DNA from 2 places in the Furfurilactobacillus rossiae genome. Region 1 is predicted to be linked to the other one. Evidence: predicted binding sites of a transcription regulator. Region 1 holds the regulator's gene; the other holds the start of a gene.
What was found. The regulator CtsR, encoded in region 1, represses protease genes until heat stress. The targets are predictions, from matches to a motif close to TTGGTCAAAAAAGGTCAAANA.
Positions count from the first base shown of each region.

Region 2: the regulator CtsR is predicted to act here: its motif matches at 3,172-3,192, upstream of LROSL1_RS04900 (ATP-dependent Clp protease ATP-binding subunit).

Region 1 is NZ_CP040586.1:889,251-896,886, reverse strand. Features, by position in the region: gene rpoB (DNA-directed RNA polymerase subunit beta) at 1-1,396, opposite strand, end outside; gene LROSL1_RS04175 (TetR/AcrR family transcriptional regulator) at 1,662-2,252, opposite strand; gene LROSL1_RS04170 (ATP-dependent Clp protease ATP-binding subunit) at 2,454-4,952, opposite strand; gene LROSL1_RS04165 (CtsR family transcriptional regulator) at 5,029-5,502, opposite strand; gene tenA (thiaminase II) at 5,619-6,281, opposite strand; gene LROSL1_RS04155 (D-2-hydroxyacid dehydrogenase) at 6,591-7,589, opposite strand.
Region 2 is NZ_CP040586.1:1,049,846-1,057,481, forward strand. Features, by position in the region: gene LROSL1_RS04895 (trypsin-like serine protease) at 1-646, opposite strand, end outside; gene LROSL1_RS04900 (ATP-dependent Clp protease ATP-binding subunit) at 817-3,084, opposite strand; gene LROSL1_RS04905 (carboxylate--amine ligase) at 3,436-4,770, shown strand; gene LROSL1_RS04910 (YfhO family protein) at 4,875-7,636, shown strand, end outside.

The DNA.
Region 1 (7,636 bases):
ATTCTTTGATTGAAGCAACAACTGGACGAATGTTAATTAATTGTTGTGGCGTTACTGTGGCAGAGTCTTGAATAGACATCCGTTCACGAACAACACGTTCCATCCGTGATAAACCGATCCGGAATTGGTTCTGCAGTAATTCACCCACAGAACGAATCCGACGGTTACCCAAGTGATCGATATCATCAGTTGAACCAATACCTTCTTGCAAATTGAAGAAGTAATTGATAGAAGCAATGATGTCGGCAGGTTGAATGGTGTGGTTCTTTAAGTCGATATGGCCGTTACCAATCATGTTCACAACTTGTTCAGGATCTTTCTTAGAGAAGACCTTGATCATTTGAACATTCATTGGTTCTGTCACAACAGCTTCATCAGAAGGTGTGAACGTTACCGACTTGAAGTCTTCCTGATCCAGGTATGGTGCCAATTTAGCCATAACGGTCTTGTCGATCACAGTACCCTTTTCAGCAATGATTTCACCTGAGTCAGGGTCAGCCAACGTTTCCGCTAACGTCAAACCCAACAAACGGGTGTGTAAGTCTAACTTCTTGTTTAACTTGTAACGACCAACTGGTGCAGTGTCGTAACGTTTTGGATCGAAGAAGCGCGCCGTCAACAGGCTCCGTGAAGAGTCGGCTGTCTTAGGTTCACCAGGCCGTAACCGTTCGTAAATATCCTTCAAGGATTCTTCGACACGTGAATCGTCGGAATTCTTGTGAATATCCTTTTCCAAGGTCGACATGATGCCGTCGCTATCACCCAAGATTGAGATGATCTCGTCGTCAGAGCCATAACCCAAGGCACGAACTAATTCGGTCATTGGAATCTTACGAGTCCGGTCAATCCGAACGTAAGAAATTTCTTTAGCATCGGTTTCGTATTCCAACCAAGCACCACGGTTAGGAATGACAGTTGCGCCGTAAACTTCACGACCATTCTTGTCTTCGTCTTCCGTATAGTACACACCAGGAGAACGAACCAATTGAGAAACGATAACCCGTTCAGCACCATTGATAATGAACGTCCCCTGATCAGTCATCAGTGGGAAGTCACCAAAGAACACGTCTTGACTCTTGATTTCGCCAGTCTCATGGTTGGTCAAACGTAAAGTAACGTGCAGTGGTGCAGAATAGTTGGCATCGTGTTCACGTGCTTCATCCACGGTGTACTTTGGTTCGAGTAACTGGTAGTCAACGAATTCCAATGATAAGTTTCCTTGGAAATCATCGATTGGCATGATGTCGTCGAACATGTCACGCAAGCCTTCGTCCAGGAACCATTGATAAGAGTCCGTTTGGATTTCAATCAGGTTCGGTAAATCAAGAACTTCCTTGATTCGTGCGTAACTTCTGCGGGTACGGTGTTTGCCGTATTTAACTAAATGCCCTGCCAAGTTCTTCACTCCTTCGAAATGATTTTCCAGTGAATAAGTCCTCATTTTAGTGTTACAGTTTCATTACAAATGACCTGTAACCCTGTTTTTGGGCATAAAAAAGGCAAAAGCACCATTTCTTTTAAAGTTTAAATGAAAGCTGCTTTTGCTTCTCTATAAAGGCCTTGACGGACAATAGATCGCCAAGACGATTTTTATTCACAGTGATATACGATTAATAATATACTCGGTTTTGCTAAATGTGTCAACGAGAAACGCTCAACTTTTATTTCTCTGCCACGCCAAACAAAATGAGACGTAGCAGCACTTGGATGTGCTCACGTTGACTCAAGTTTGCGCCACCCAGTTGGTGAAACTTAGCGAATAGTGGCGCCAAACTAGTGAGGTAAAAGTTGGCCGCTGTTGCCGGATCAACCCCATCACGCAAAACCACTTTATCAGACTTAAAAAAGCGCATGATGGGTTGCAAATAATCCTGTGCGAATAATCGGCCAAGCTGAGCCTGATTCTCGGGACGTAAATATTGAAAGCTACCATGAATCAAGCTAAATGCGTCACGCGGATGAATGGCGACCATCGCCGCTGACATATCTGTCAGGAGTTCAAGCCCAGTTCCCTTGTTAGCATCTAAAATCTGATTCATGTTTGTTGCTAACTCACCACCAACGGTTTCAATCACCTGCACAAAAATCAGTTCTTTGTCAGCAAAGTGATGATACAGCGCCGGCTGGGTAACGCCCGCAGCTGTCGCAATGTCACGCGTGGAGGTATCCGCATAGCCTTTTATCAAGAATTGTTCACGAGCTGCCTCCAGGATTTTTTCTCGAGTGGCAGCCAACTGCGCCTCACGACTCATATTTTCACCTCATTAAGCCGCCCATCAACAACTACACACGGCTCGCCTTTCTCTAATCTCCATCAGTGTGCCTGTTCTCCGCATAAAATGCAATTTTTACCGACACGTTTAGAACATAAAAACGCTTATCAAGCTTTCAGCTCGACAAACGTTTTTAACACCGTTCAATAACACCCACTAATAACTGTTAGTTCGCCAAGACTACTTAGAACCAACTGTCGGTTTCTTGACAGGTTGTTCCTTAGTTGTGACCGTAATCTTACCAGCTTTAGCACCAACAGTAACAGCGTCATTGGTTTTAATTTGACCAGCAATCAATGCCTCACTCAACTGGTCTTCAACTTGAGTCTGTAATGCGCGTCGAATTGGACGAGCACCATACTCAGGATCAAAGCCAGCATCTGCAACTACATCAATGGCAGCCGGCGTAATTTTAACTTTAATGCCTTGTTCGGCGATTCGTGCCAACACATTGCCAGCCATGATCTTCACGATTTCATGCAATTCTGGCTTCGTCAATGAGTGGAAGACCACTGTTTCATCAATTCGGTTCAAGAACTCTGGACGGAATGTCTGACGCAGGGCCTGCCGAATCTTGTCTGACATTGCAGCATAGTTGTCTGTCGCGCTGGTTGCACCGAAACCAACTTCTTTATCGTCACGAACAGCTGTAGCGCCCAAGTTAGAGGTCATGATCAAAATCGTGTTGCGGAAGTCAACCTTGCGGCCCTTAGAATCGGTTAAGAAACCATCATCAAGAACTTGTAACAACAAGTTAAAGACTTCAGTATCAGCCTTTTCAGCTTCATCCAAGAGGACAACTGAGTACGGTTTGTTACGAACTTGTTCGGTCAGTTGACCACCTTCATCGTAACCAACGTAACCAGGTGCAGCACCGATCAAACGACTTGAGCTAAAGCGTTCTTGATATTCAGACATATCCACACGAATCATGTTATCTTCTGAACCAAACATTGCTTCAGCTAATGCTTTAGCGAGTTCCGTCTTCCCGACCCCAGTTGGTCCAAGGAACATGAACGAACCAATTGGCCGGTTAGGATCTTTCAGACCGGAACGGGCACGACGGATGGCACGAGAAACGGCTGAAATAGCCTCGTCCTGACCAACCACGCGTTTGTGGAGCACCTTTTCAAGATTCAGCAAACGTGCTTCTTCATTCTTCTGCAACTGTGTTAACGGAACACCCGTCCATTCGGAGACGACTTCAGCCACATCTTCCTCGCCGACTTTTAATTCATAATGTGGCTGACCAGACAACGCTTCATTATCTTGATCATCCATCATCTTGTCGACACGTTTGCGCAAGGCCATTTCCTTTTCACGCAATGCAGCAGCACCATCGAAATCTTGGTTCTCAATAGCAGCTTCCTTCTGTTGACGCAAGTCGTCCAACTTGTCTTCTTGTTTAGCCAACTTGGTCTTATGACCAGATGCATCAATGCGAACTTTAGCAGCTGCTTCGTCCATTAAATCAATTGCCTTATCAGGTAGGAAACGTTCCGTAATGTACCGAGAGGACAGCTTAACTGCTGCTTCAACCGCATCATCAGTGATTTCAACCTGGTGGTGCTCCTCATAACGGCTCTTCAAACCTTTTAAGATTTCCGTTGCTTCATCTTCCGTTGGCTCGTCAACCTGAACAGTCGCAAACCGACGTTCCAAAGCAGCATCTGATTCAATGTACTTTTGGTATTCGTTAAGTGTAGTGGCCCCAATGGTTTGAAGCTCGCCACGAGCTAACGCTGGCTTCAAGATGTTGGAAGCATCAATCGCACCTTCAGCACCCCCGGCACCAATCAACGTGTGCAACTCATCAATGAACAGCACAACGTGACCATCGTTGTAAATTTCTTCAATAACTTTCTTCAAACGGTCTTCAAATTCACCACGATATTTAGTGCCGGCAACCAGTGAGCCCATGTCCAGCATCATCAGCCGTTTGTCGGCCAAATCATCAGGCACATCACCAGCAACGATCTTCTGTGCTAATCCTTCAGCAATCGCCGTTTTACCAACCCCAGGTTCACCAATCAAGACTGGGTTATTCTTGGTCCGACGACTGAGAATTTGAATCACCCGTTTGACCTCTTTTGCACGGCCAACCACCGGATCCATTTGCTTGTCAGCAGCTAAGGCAGTCAAGTCACGTGCTAATGAATCAAGTGTTGGCGTACCCTCTTGCTTATTTGCGTTGTTGTTAGCCTTTGCCATTTGTTGACGACGGCGTGGTGTGTCAGCAACACCTAACTTGCGCAAAATCACTTTGCGTGTTTGTGCCAAATCAAGGTTTAATGTCATTAAAATGCGTGATGACAGGATACTCTCATCAGACAACAACGCTAAGAGTAAATGTTCAGTCCCAATTTTAGTGGATCCCAAACGTTTTGCCTCATCCCCGGCCAATGTCAAAATGTCCTTGGCCTTCGGAGAATATGGTAAATACGTATCCTTGTCAGCGTTCGTCAGTGTACCATAACCAGTAAACCGTTCGATTTCTTCACGAACATCTTCTTCTGTCACACTGAATTGCTGCAGGACTTTGTTAGCAATCCCATTTTGTTCAATGGTCAGGGCCAGCAATAAGTGTTCAGTACCCACAGCTTGGTGTTTAAAATACTTCGCTTGTTCCTGTGCCAATACCAATACATCTTTAGCACTAGGTGTGAATAAATTGTCCATCTTCTGTCCTGCCTTTCATTAAATGCAGGCCTTAATTAACCCCTGCAAATCGTCGTTAATTCGATATTAATAAGCATTAGTCTTCAAAACGAAGGCGGTTGAGCACGCCGATCAGAATCCGAGCGCGCAATGTATTTTCAACTTCGCGGTCAGCAACATTGAGAGTATCTTTGTCAATTGCCGAAAGAATAATGTTGGCCTCACGTTCCTTTAACACCCCATCATTAAATAGGGAATTAACTATAGCATATGCATCATGTTGATTGATTGAATCACCAACCACATCGTTCAGTAAATTATCCAACACATCGGCGTCAGCCAGTAAGTTGACCTTTTCAATACGAATATAACCACCGCCACCACGCTTACTCTCAACGATATAACCGTTTTGAATGGTAAACCGTGTCTTAATGACGTAGTTAATCTGAGAAGGAACGACGTTAAACTGGTCGGCAATATCCGAACGTCTAATTTCTACCTGCTCAGCATCCTCCAGGATTCCCTTCAGATACTTTTCGATGACATCCGAAATATTTGTTGGTCCTTCCATCATCGCTCACCCCAATCTTTGACTAATATTGACTATATTATACGAAGATTGACGACGATTGCAATTAAAAAGTTTTTTAGTCCGCCAGTAGCAACGTCAGCACCCCAAATTAAATTTTATTGCCAATCTTGATGATCCAAAGCCATCTGCCAAAAATCACGTTCATAATAGGTGCTCCGTTCAAAAGCCTTGGCCATTGCATCACGATCGGCTGCATCTGTTTGACGTGCAACTTGGTCTGTTAACTTAATTTGTTTTGCCACTGGTCCCGTATAGTCGTCGGACTGATAACTGTCAATCCACGCTTGAAAAATTGGGACTGGCGAAGTGACTCCTTGTAAGGACGCACCAACATCCGCATATAGCCACGCACACGGTAACAATCCGGCAATGGCCGCCGGTGCACCGGCCTGTGTTAGCGTGCGATACATATGTGACGTGTAGGCATATGTCGTCGGTGCAATTGGTGTATTGACCACATCTTGTTGAGAAATACCTAATTCTTTAAAGAACGTCTTGCGCGTCGCGATTTCACCATCGTGCAGACTATTCGCTAGCTCCTGCAATAATGTCTTAACCGCCTGATCCTGGCTTGCATCCGCTGCCAATTCATGAATCCGTGCAAAATCACGTAAATAATAATGATCCTGAATTAAATAATAACGAAATGTTGGCAACGTCATGCTGCCATCGCTTAGCTGTTTTATAAACGGATGATGAATGCTTTCCTGCCACACCGTTTGATTTTGCTGATAAACTTGCTGACTAAAATCCATCATAATGACTCCTTGTATTCCGTACTGTATTAATGCTTACCGACAGACTCAATCTATCAAAACCATTATCCTCTTGCAGACTAAAACAGTGAACATTTACATTGTTTTAATGAGAGATTCGTTGCGATATTTTTCTACATATTAGGTGTGTAAATAATCCGCTGCCGATTTGAGTAATAAGCAAAACCTCTCGTAAACCTATTCGACACTCACTTTTTATGTTTGTTAGTGAATTCAAAAAACAACACGCCCAATTTATTATTGAGCGTGTTGCCTACGTTTCTATCGTCTAAAAAGTATCAGACTCATTGTCTAGTTAAAGGCCACAACATTGTCAGCCTTGCCAGTTTCAATCAATTGTTTGTTGTTGTTCAAAGCAAATTGAACCATGTTCCGAACAGCGGTGGTGGTGTAGAACGCGATGTGAGGACTTACCAAAACGTTTTCGCGTTTCATCAAGTTCTTCAAACGATCGTCAGGAATAGCATCAAAGCTACCGAAGTCTGTGTTGAAAATACCAACTTCGTTTTCGTAAACATCAAGTGCAGCGCCGGCAACTTTGCCGCTGTCCAAAGCCTTGATCAAGTCATCAGTATCAACCAGATCACCACGGGCAGGGTTCAAGATGTAGACACCATCCTTCATCTTGTTAAAGGCATCAGCATTCAACATGTGCATATTTTCCTTCGTTGCAGGAGCATGAAGGGAAATAACATCTGCTTGCTTATATAATTCATCCAATGAATCAACGTAGATGCCTTCCTTTTCCAATTCAGGATTGTGGAAAACATCGTAGGCAACAATTTTAGCACCAAAGCCACGGTAGATTTGGATAGCAGCACGGCCGATCCGACCAGTAGCAATAACACCAACCGTTAAGCTGTTCAATTCAGTTGCAATGTCTGGAGCCCACTTTAAGTCACCTTTGGCCTGACGGTGCTCGTACTGGGTCGTGTGACGAAGTAAACGCATCAATTCAGTAACCGTAAATTCAGCAATTGCTGCTGGTGAGTAAGCAGGAACGTTGGTAACCTTGATGTCGTTACGTTTAACAGCATCAGCGTCAACGTTATCAACACCGACGTTACGTAATGACAGGTTCTTAACTCCCAATTCTGCCAAACGATCCAAAACTGAGGCCGTGTAAGGCTTTTGTTGGTAAACAACTGCCCCGTCAAAGCCTTTTGCCTGATCAACTGTGTCGTCAGTCAATAAATCCTTAACGATTTTAACCTCAATATTTTGATCCTTGGACCATTCTTCTACATATGGACGTTCGTCATCGCGAATGCCGTAAGCAATAATTTTCAATGCAGACACCTCCATGTATATTTAAACTACATCATTAGTATAGCATT
Region 2 (7,636 bases), 160 kb from region 1:
TACCCATAAAACCGATTTGATTACCGACTGTACTGTGGAGTTTTATGACACCAATATCCAGTGTAGGATCACCGTTAGTGTTACCTGTATTAACCGAGTTAATATAATCTTGTGAGACATAGTATGTGCTAGTGCTTGATGAACTGAACGGCATAATTTGACCGTTATTTGCAGGAATGACGGTAATTGAGTCTGGCATTTTGCCTTTTATAGGACCGTCGCTACCATAAACACAGTGCCCCGCAGTCAGAACGGTATCAGGAGAAACCATGACACCCGTTCCTTGATAGTATTTTGTCCCACCATAATCCATTCTCAAGAGGACAATTTTTCTGTATGGTGATACTGTTGTGTCAGAGACAACTTTACGATCATCATTACCGATAACAGCATTCAAACCTGAGTTTGGTATTTCACTTATTGGTGGGAAATTATTAGTTTGCGGATTCTGCATTCCGGAACCATTTGATCCCTGTGTCGATTGCAGCGGGGCAGAAGAATCACCCGGATAACGTTGATTGCTATCGCTAACTGTAAACTTGTTGTTATCATGTCCAACAACGGTCATGGCATGTGCAGAAGAGACGCCTCCAACGCTGACACTTAGCAGCACAGCTAACCCGAGTATTGTTTTCTTTATATACATAACTACCACCTCTAATAGATTGTTATGAACAACTCAACAATAATCTTTTAGAAGATTTTGCGCAATCTTATCATTAAAGTGATTCTAGAGAATAGTATAAGCAGAATCAAAAATATAAAAAAAGACAGTCGATAAAAGTCGGCTGTCCATAAATAATTAGTGTGTTCGATTTACTTCGCTTGCTTGTTTGATGAAACTTCAGCATTAGTTGTTGACTGTGTGTCAGCTTCAACCTTAATGTCATCACCATCCATCACAGCTTCAAGATTGTGTGTATCAGGGTTATCCAAGAAGAAGTCGGCAATCCGGTCTTCCAGTTGTTCTTGAATGACACGACGTAGTGGCCGAGCACCCATCGTTGGGTTGTACCCTAAATCAACAAGCTTTTCTTCAACCGGCTTCGTTACACGAATGTGTAAGTTGCGGTTAGCTAATTGATCGTTAACGTCGTCTAACATCAATTCAACAATCTGACCCAGGTTTTCCTTGGAAAGGGAGTTGAATTCAACGATGTCATCAAAACGGTTTAAGAACTCAGGCTTAAAGTAGTTGCCTAGCTTGGCCATTAGACTAGCGTGTTCGTCTTGAGCAGCGCCGAAACCAACGCTGTTCTCGCCACTATCACCAGAGCCAGCGTTAGAGGTCATGATGATGATGGTGTCCTTGAAGGATACTGTACGCCCTTGAGAATCAGTTAAACGACCGTCATCTAAGATCTGCAAGAACATGTGCATAACGTCTGGGTGAGCCTTCTCAATTTCATCTAACAGAATCAATGAGTAGGGGTGACGACGAACTTGTTCAGTCAATTGACCGGCTTCTTCGTAACCAACATAACCAGGCGCAGAGCCAATCAGTTTGGAGACACTGTACTGTTCCATATATTCACTCATATCAAAGCGAATCATGGCATCCTTCGAACCAAACAACTCTTTAGCAAGTTGTTTAGCAGTTTCTGTCTTACCAACACCGGTAGGGCCGATGAAGAGGAAGGAACCAATAGGGCGACCAGTTTGATTCAAACCAATTCGGTTACGGCGAATGGCACGGGCAACTTTGTCAACTGCTTGGTTTTGACCAATAACGTGTTTTTCAAGTCGCTTGTCCAGATCCTTCAATTGGGTCTTTTCTTGTGCTTGCATGTCACTAACCGGAATGTCAGTTTTTTCTTCGATAATGTGTTCGATATCTTTTTCAGTAACCGTTGCAGCATCATCGGGTTGTGGGTTTTCATCCGCATCCTTCTTGGCCTTTTCTAGCTGATTGACCTGATCGCGGTAGTAGGCAGCTTTCTCGTAATCTTCTTTGTCCAAAGCGGATTGCTTGTGTGCTTCCGCGGTGTGAATCTTATCTTCGTAAGAAGTAGGGTCCACGTTGCGTAACGTTAAGTTTTTCTTTGAACCGGATTCATCAATCAAATCAATGGCCTTATCAGGCAAGAAACGATCCTGAATGTAACGGGCTGACAAACGTGCTGCGGCTTCAATCGCTGCGTCAGTGTAGTGAACGTGATGATAGTCTTCATAACGCTTTTGAATACCCTTCAAGATTGAAACTGTATCTTCAATAGAAGGTTCCTCGACTTCTATTGGTTGGAAACGACGGGCTAACGCGGCGTCCTTTTCAATATCGCGGTATTCTTTCTGAGTTGTGGCACCGACGAGTTGAAATTCACCACGGGCAAGGGCAGGTTTCAATACATTACCGGCGTCCATGCCGCCTTCAGCGTTACCTGCACCAACAACTTCGTGAATTTCATCGATGAACAAGATGATGTCATCGTTCTTTGAAACTTCACTCATTAATTGTTGCATGCGTTGTTCGAATTGACCACGAATACCAGTTCCTTGAACCAGTGAAACAACATCCAAACGAATGATTTGTTTGTTAAGCAGCTTTTCAGGTACCTTACCGTTAACGATGGCTTGGGCCAAGCCTTCAACGACAGCCGTTTTACCAACACCAGCTTCACCAATCAGAACTGGGTTGTTCTTCGTCCGACGGTTTAAGATTTCGATGACGCGATCAATTTCTGCGTCACGACCGATGACTGGGTCAATTTTACCTGCTTTAGCTTGATCAGTGAGGTTTAAACCATACTGATCAAGTAGGGGATGCTTAGAGTTTTTATTATTGTTACCGCCGTTGTTATTACCACCGCGGCCTGCTTGTGTTTGTGGACCTTGTTGTGCTTGTTGAAAGTTATTGGCATTGACGTTACCGTTTTGCATTGCAGCAAAGAGGTCATCTAAATTACCAAAACCAAATGGATCTTGAGCCATATTTGTTGATCCTCCGTTTCCGTTCATTAAATTATTCTCAGCTTGTTGTAGAAGTTGATAGCAATTTTGGCAAAGATGCACTTGCATCTGTTGTCCGTTCATTGTGAGACCTAAATGAATCGTTGCCTCATTTTGATGACAGTTTTGACAAAGCATGTTATCGCTCCTTCTAAGGGCTCACCAGCAGTTCGAACGAGTACATATGATTGCTGATGGCGAAAGGGAGTTGATCGACTGTTTTTTCGTTTGACCAACTTTGACCTTTGACTAGTATTATACACACTAACAAAAAGTGTGCAAGGGAATTGCCTCACTTTTTTAGCACTTTCTTTATCAGAGTGCTAAAACGGATAATTTTCCTTAACCGGCAAAAGATTATTGCTCTGTAAACTTTTTAACGATTGAAATTCTTTAGTTTCTCTAATGATTCTTGCAAAAGTGATAATGAAAATTGTGTTAGATTATTATAATAATATCTAATAAAAGGTTATAAGTAAGGTGAGTTAATTGACGGAATACGCAGGGAATACCGTGCCATTTTTCTTTGGCACAGACGAAAATGCATATGGCGTAGCAAGGATGTATTACGATTTAACGGGCCAGAAAGCCATTATTTATGGAGCAAAAAACCTATCGGCAACTCGGTTCAGTAAATTCACCGATGTGACAGTGATTCCACATCTTAGCCAAACAGTCGCCTTTGCTAAAGCAATGCAGAATGGCATTTTGGATCGAATTAAGAGCTTTAAGCGTGTTGTGTTAATTGGCTTGGGTGATGCCTATGCAAAGTTAATTAGAGAGTATGCGTATTTTCCAGACAACGTTGTTCGACCTTATCCAGATGCGGAAATGTTTGAGCAAGTTACGGATAAGGCCCGTTTCTATCAATTGTTGGAGAAAACTGAGCTGAATTCAGCAGAATATGTTGAACTGAGCAAGAACGATACGGAACGTGACGTAAAGTCACCGTTTCCTTTTCCAGTTATGCTTAAGGCAACGGATTCGGTTAGTTGGGGTCCGATGAAATATCCAGATCATCGCAAGGACTATGTGCTTAACTCTAATGAAGAAATTAATCATTTCTTGCGCTTGGCTTATCATCATGGCTATCAGCGGAACTTTGTTTTACAACGCTTTGTAGCGGGTGAGGGACAAGAATACACGTTTTCTGCCTATGTTGATCAACATCACCATGTTCGTGGCATGGCATTAGGCCACGTTGCCTTAGAGGACCATACGCCATGGGGGATAGGTAACCACGATGCCATTTTTCCGGTTCAGGAAAGCGAGCTAACAGATAAAATATGCCAATTTTTAGAGGATATTGACTATACAGGCATTGCGAACATCGTTTTCAGGTATGATCAAAAGACTCAACAATTTTTAGCACTTGAATTAAATGCGCGTTTGGAACGTTGCAGTTATTGGAGTGCACTAAACGGCGTTAACTGGGTTGAATTAATGCTGAAGGATGCGGACGATGAGTTTGCCAACGTGCCTGATGACGAAATGACAAAGGTTATGACACAGCCTGATCAGATTACGCTGTGGCTACAAGTTAGCCCACGGGTATTTAAACGTTATGCACCGGACTCACCGGCTAAAAACGTAGCGGTTAACTTGATTCGGCAGCGGCGTTGGCGATACGGTTTTAAGGATAAACGGGATTGGAATCCCCAGCGTGCCCGAATGTATCATTTCATTCACGTTAGCAATAGATATCACTATGAAACGTGGGGCAACGTAAAAGTCAATCCTGTGGTTCGCTTTTTCCAGCTAACGCGGTGGGCAATCGTGCGCACCATTAATAAAATTGGTCCTAAATACAGTTTGATGAACTAGCACTTTACCATAAGTAAATATTTATTTGCGACGATGGCCGGTTTTGTTCATAATGTAAGAATCAACTTACACAATGACTTAAGACTAAAGGAGCACGTACAACCATGAAGTTCTCATTTGCAAAACAAAGGCGAGGAAAACTTTACGGCGGTTATGTGCTTTTTTTTGTGTTGTTTTGTCTATTAACATACGGCGTGTACTGGTTATTTGGCTATTCACTGATTTCAACGCATGATGTGTTGCATCAGCATGTGCCGATTATGATTGAATACCGCAAGATTCTGCTCAGTTGGCTACACCATCTAAGTGCAGGACCGTTGCAATGGTCGTGGCACATTGGTTTGGGAGCAGATGCTTTCCAAACGTTTTCGTACTACATCATTGGCGATCCGTTTGCTTACTTAATTTTGCTATTTAATAAGGTACACTTGCTAACAGGGTTTCAGCTTATAGGTCTGGTACGCATGTTTTTTGCTGGGCTGAGTTTTACCTATTTTGCCAGTCATTTTTCACTTAAACGCTGGGCCATTTGGCTGGGTGCGATGGTCTATCTCAGCAGTGGGTTTGCCATTTACGCGAGTCTATTTCAACCGTTCTTCGTTAATGCGTTGATTCTATTGCCATTGCTAATCACTGCAATTGAAGTAGTGTTGCAGGGACGATCAGCGTGGGGATTCGGTTTCGTTGTTTATTTCAGTGTGGTAGTTAATTTTTATTTGGCGTTCATGTTGGCCCTCGGTGGAATCACGTACCTGATTTTACGCTGGAGTGAACTCCCACATCCTTTGGCACGGCAGCGCTGGTTTAACTTTGGTCGAATGTTATGTAGTGGGGTGCTTGGTCTATTGGCGACGGCGTGGCTGACGTTACCAGAAATTAAGGCCCTCCAGAGTTCGCCAAGATTCGATGTCCCGTTTGCTAGTGGGATGCACTTTTATTCCTTGCAATACTACCTAAGTTTGCCAAACGCACTGTTAGGCAACGTTAACGTGGATCCGTTTTGGTTAAATACGTTATCAGTAAATGTGTTGCTGCTTGTAGTTGTGTGGACTTTCCGTCATCACCGAGACTACAAACTAATTGTGCGATTAATGGTGCTGACAACAGTGCTCAGTTTATTACCAATGTTTGCTGCTACATTAAATGGCTTCACCTCGCCATCGAATCGGTGGTTATTCTTAATGAGTTTACCGATGGCGTTAATGACAGGTGTTTTCCTACAACAACTTAAGACCATGACGCTTAGTGATTGGGTGCCCATCTTCAAATGGGCAGCTATCATTCTTGTCTTAATTCTTATCAGTACGCAAATCATTGCTGATTCGACCAGTACAGTGTTGCCACAATTATTCTTTTTAATGGTCTATGCAGGCGTATTTGTCGTTGGCACGGTTCGGCCGCAATTGCTGAAGCCGCAAGTTCTTAGTGCACTGGTGATGGCTAATATTTTTGTCGCCTTTAATTTCGAAAACGCTGCGTACGATATTCATCAGTTCTTACCAAATGGTGCGGCTAAGGCGTTAATTTCTCAACCGTATGGTACAGCGACTACAGCAGTGGCAACTCAGCCAACATGGGCGGAACAAAACGGAACAAAGGTTAGCAAATATGCGCCGACTTTTGCACGCACCAGTAATGTTAGTAACTATGTCACCGCTTCGGCCGGCATTACACCGAATAACTTTCTTTTGAATGGCGCTAATACCAGCTCGTTTTATTCGATTCAAAATGGGGCAGCCATCCAATTTAGTCGCGATTTGTTAAACAATCAACGGCAATTGAATTTACCGATCCAACAATTTGATGATCGTGGTCGGGTGCTGAACTTTTTGGGTGTTCGTGATTTATATGTTAATTCGCCGTTGCCAAGTGACACGAACATGCCACATAATTACGTTCCAACATTTGGTGAAACACCGGATTTGAATCAGTCCTTTTACGGTGCTAATGGGGATGTTCAGGCTTATCAGACCACAGATAATTTTCCGTTGATGTATTTTCAGTCACGCGTTATCAGTAATCAGACATACGAGCAACTAGATGACAATGAGAAAGAAGCCAATTTGGCGAACGTGACAGCCGTCAACGATACTAAGAATTTAAAAGTGACAAAGCTACAGCCTCAAAGTGTCGTAATTCCCTATAAAATGTACGATGCCGACCAAAATATCATTAGCACTACAAACATTGCTGACACGAATAAATCCGATACCTATACACTTTACATTCCTAACGCTAAGCAATATCAGGGGATGGAAATTCGCGCTTTGATAACGAACGTTCATTACACAGAACCAACGTTGACTGATCGAATTAACATTGATAAGTTGAATTCGCCAGGGATAAACGGACACCTTTCATCGGGTAGTAATCAGACGGCGGCTCATGGTGGTTGGGACGCTTTTAAACGTGATGTGGCCAATGGCTCACCCAATCAAGCTTGGCGTATTAGTATGACAAATGGTGATATTACTAACTCGTTAAGTCAGATGCCTGAAACCAATTTGAGTGAGTATGAAAAAACGACGGCTGGTGTACTTAATCTAGGGTGGGTAGATCAGATGCCAAACGGATTATCTATGCAATTGGGACAGGTTGGCCGTTATTCCTTTGATTTGCAACTTGTTGGGATTCCGATGACAACTCAGTATGATAAACAAGTACAACGCTTGCAGAAGAACGGGCTAAAGAAATTGAGGCTGGGTCATAATGAAATTACAGGAAGTGTGACGACCAAGCAGTCAGGCGTATTAGCGTCATCTATTCCTTATAGTGCTGGCTGGCATGCCACGGTCAATGGGCATACTGTCAAGTTGATTAAAACAAATCGAGCTTTTGCGGGGATTAAGCTAACTAAACCCGGCAA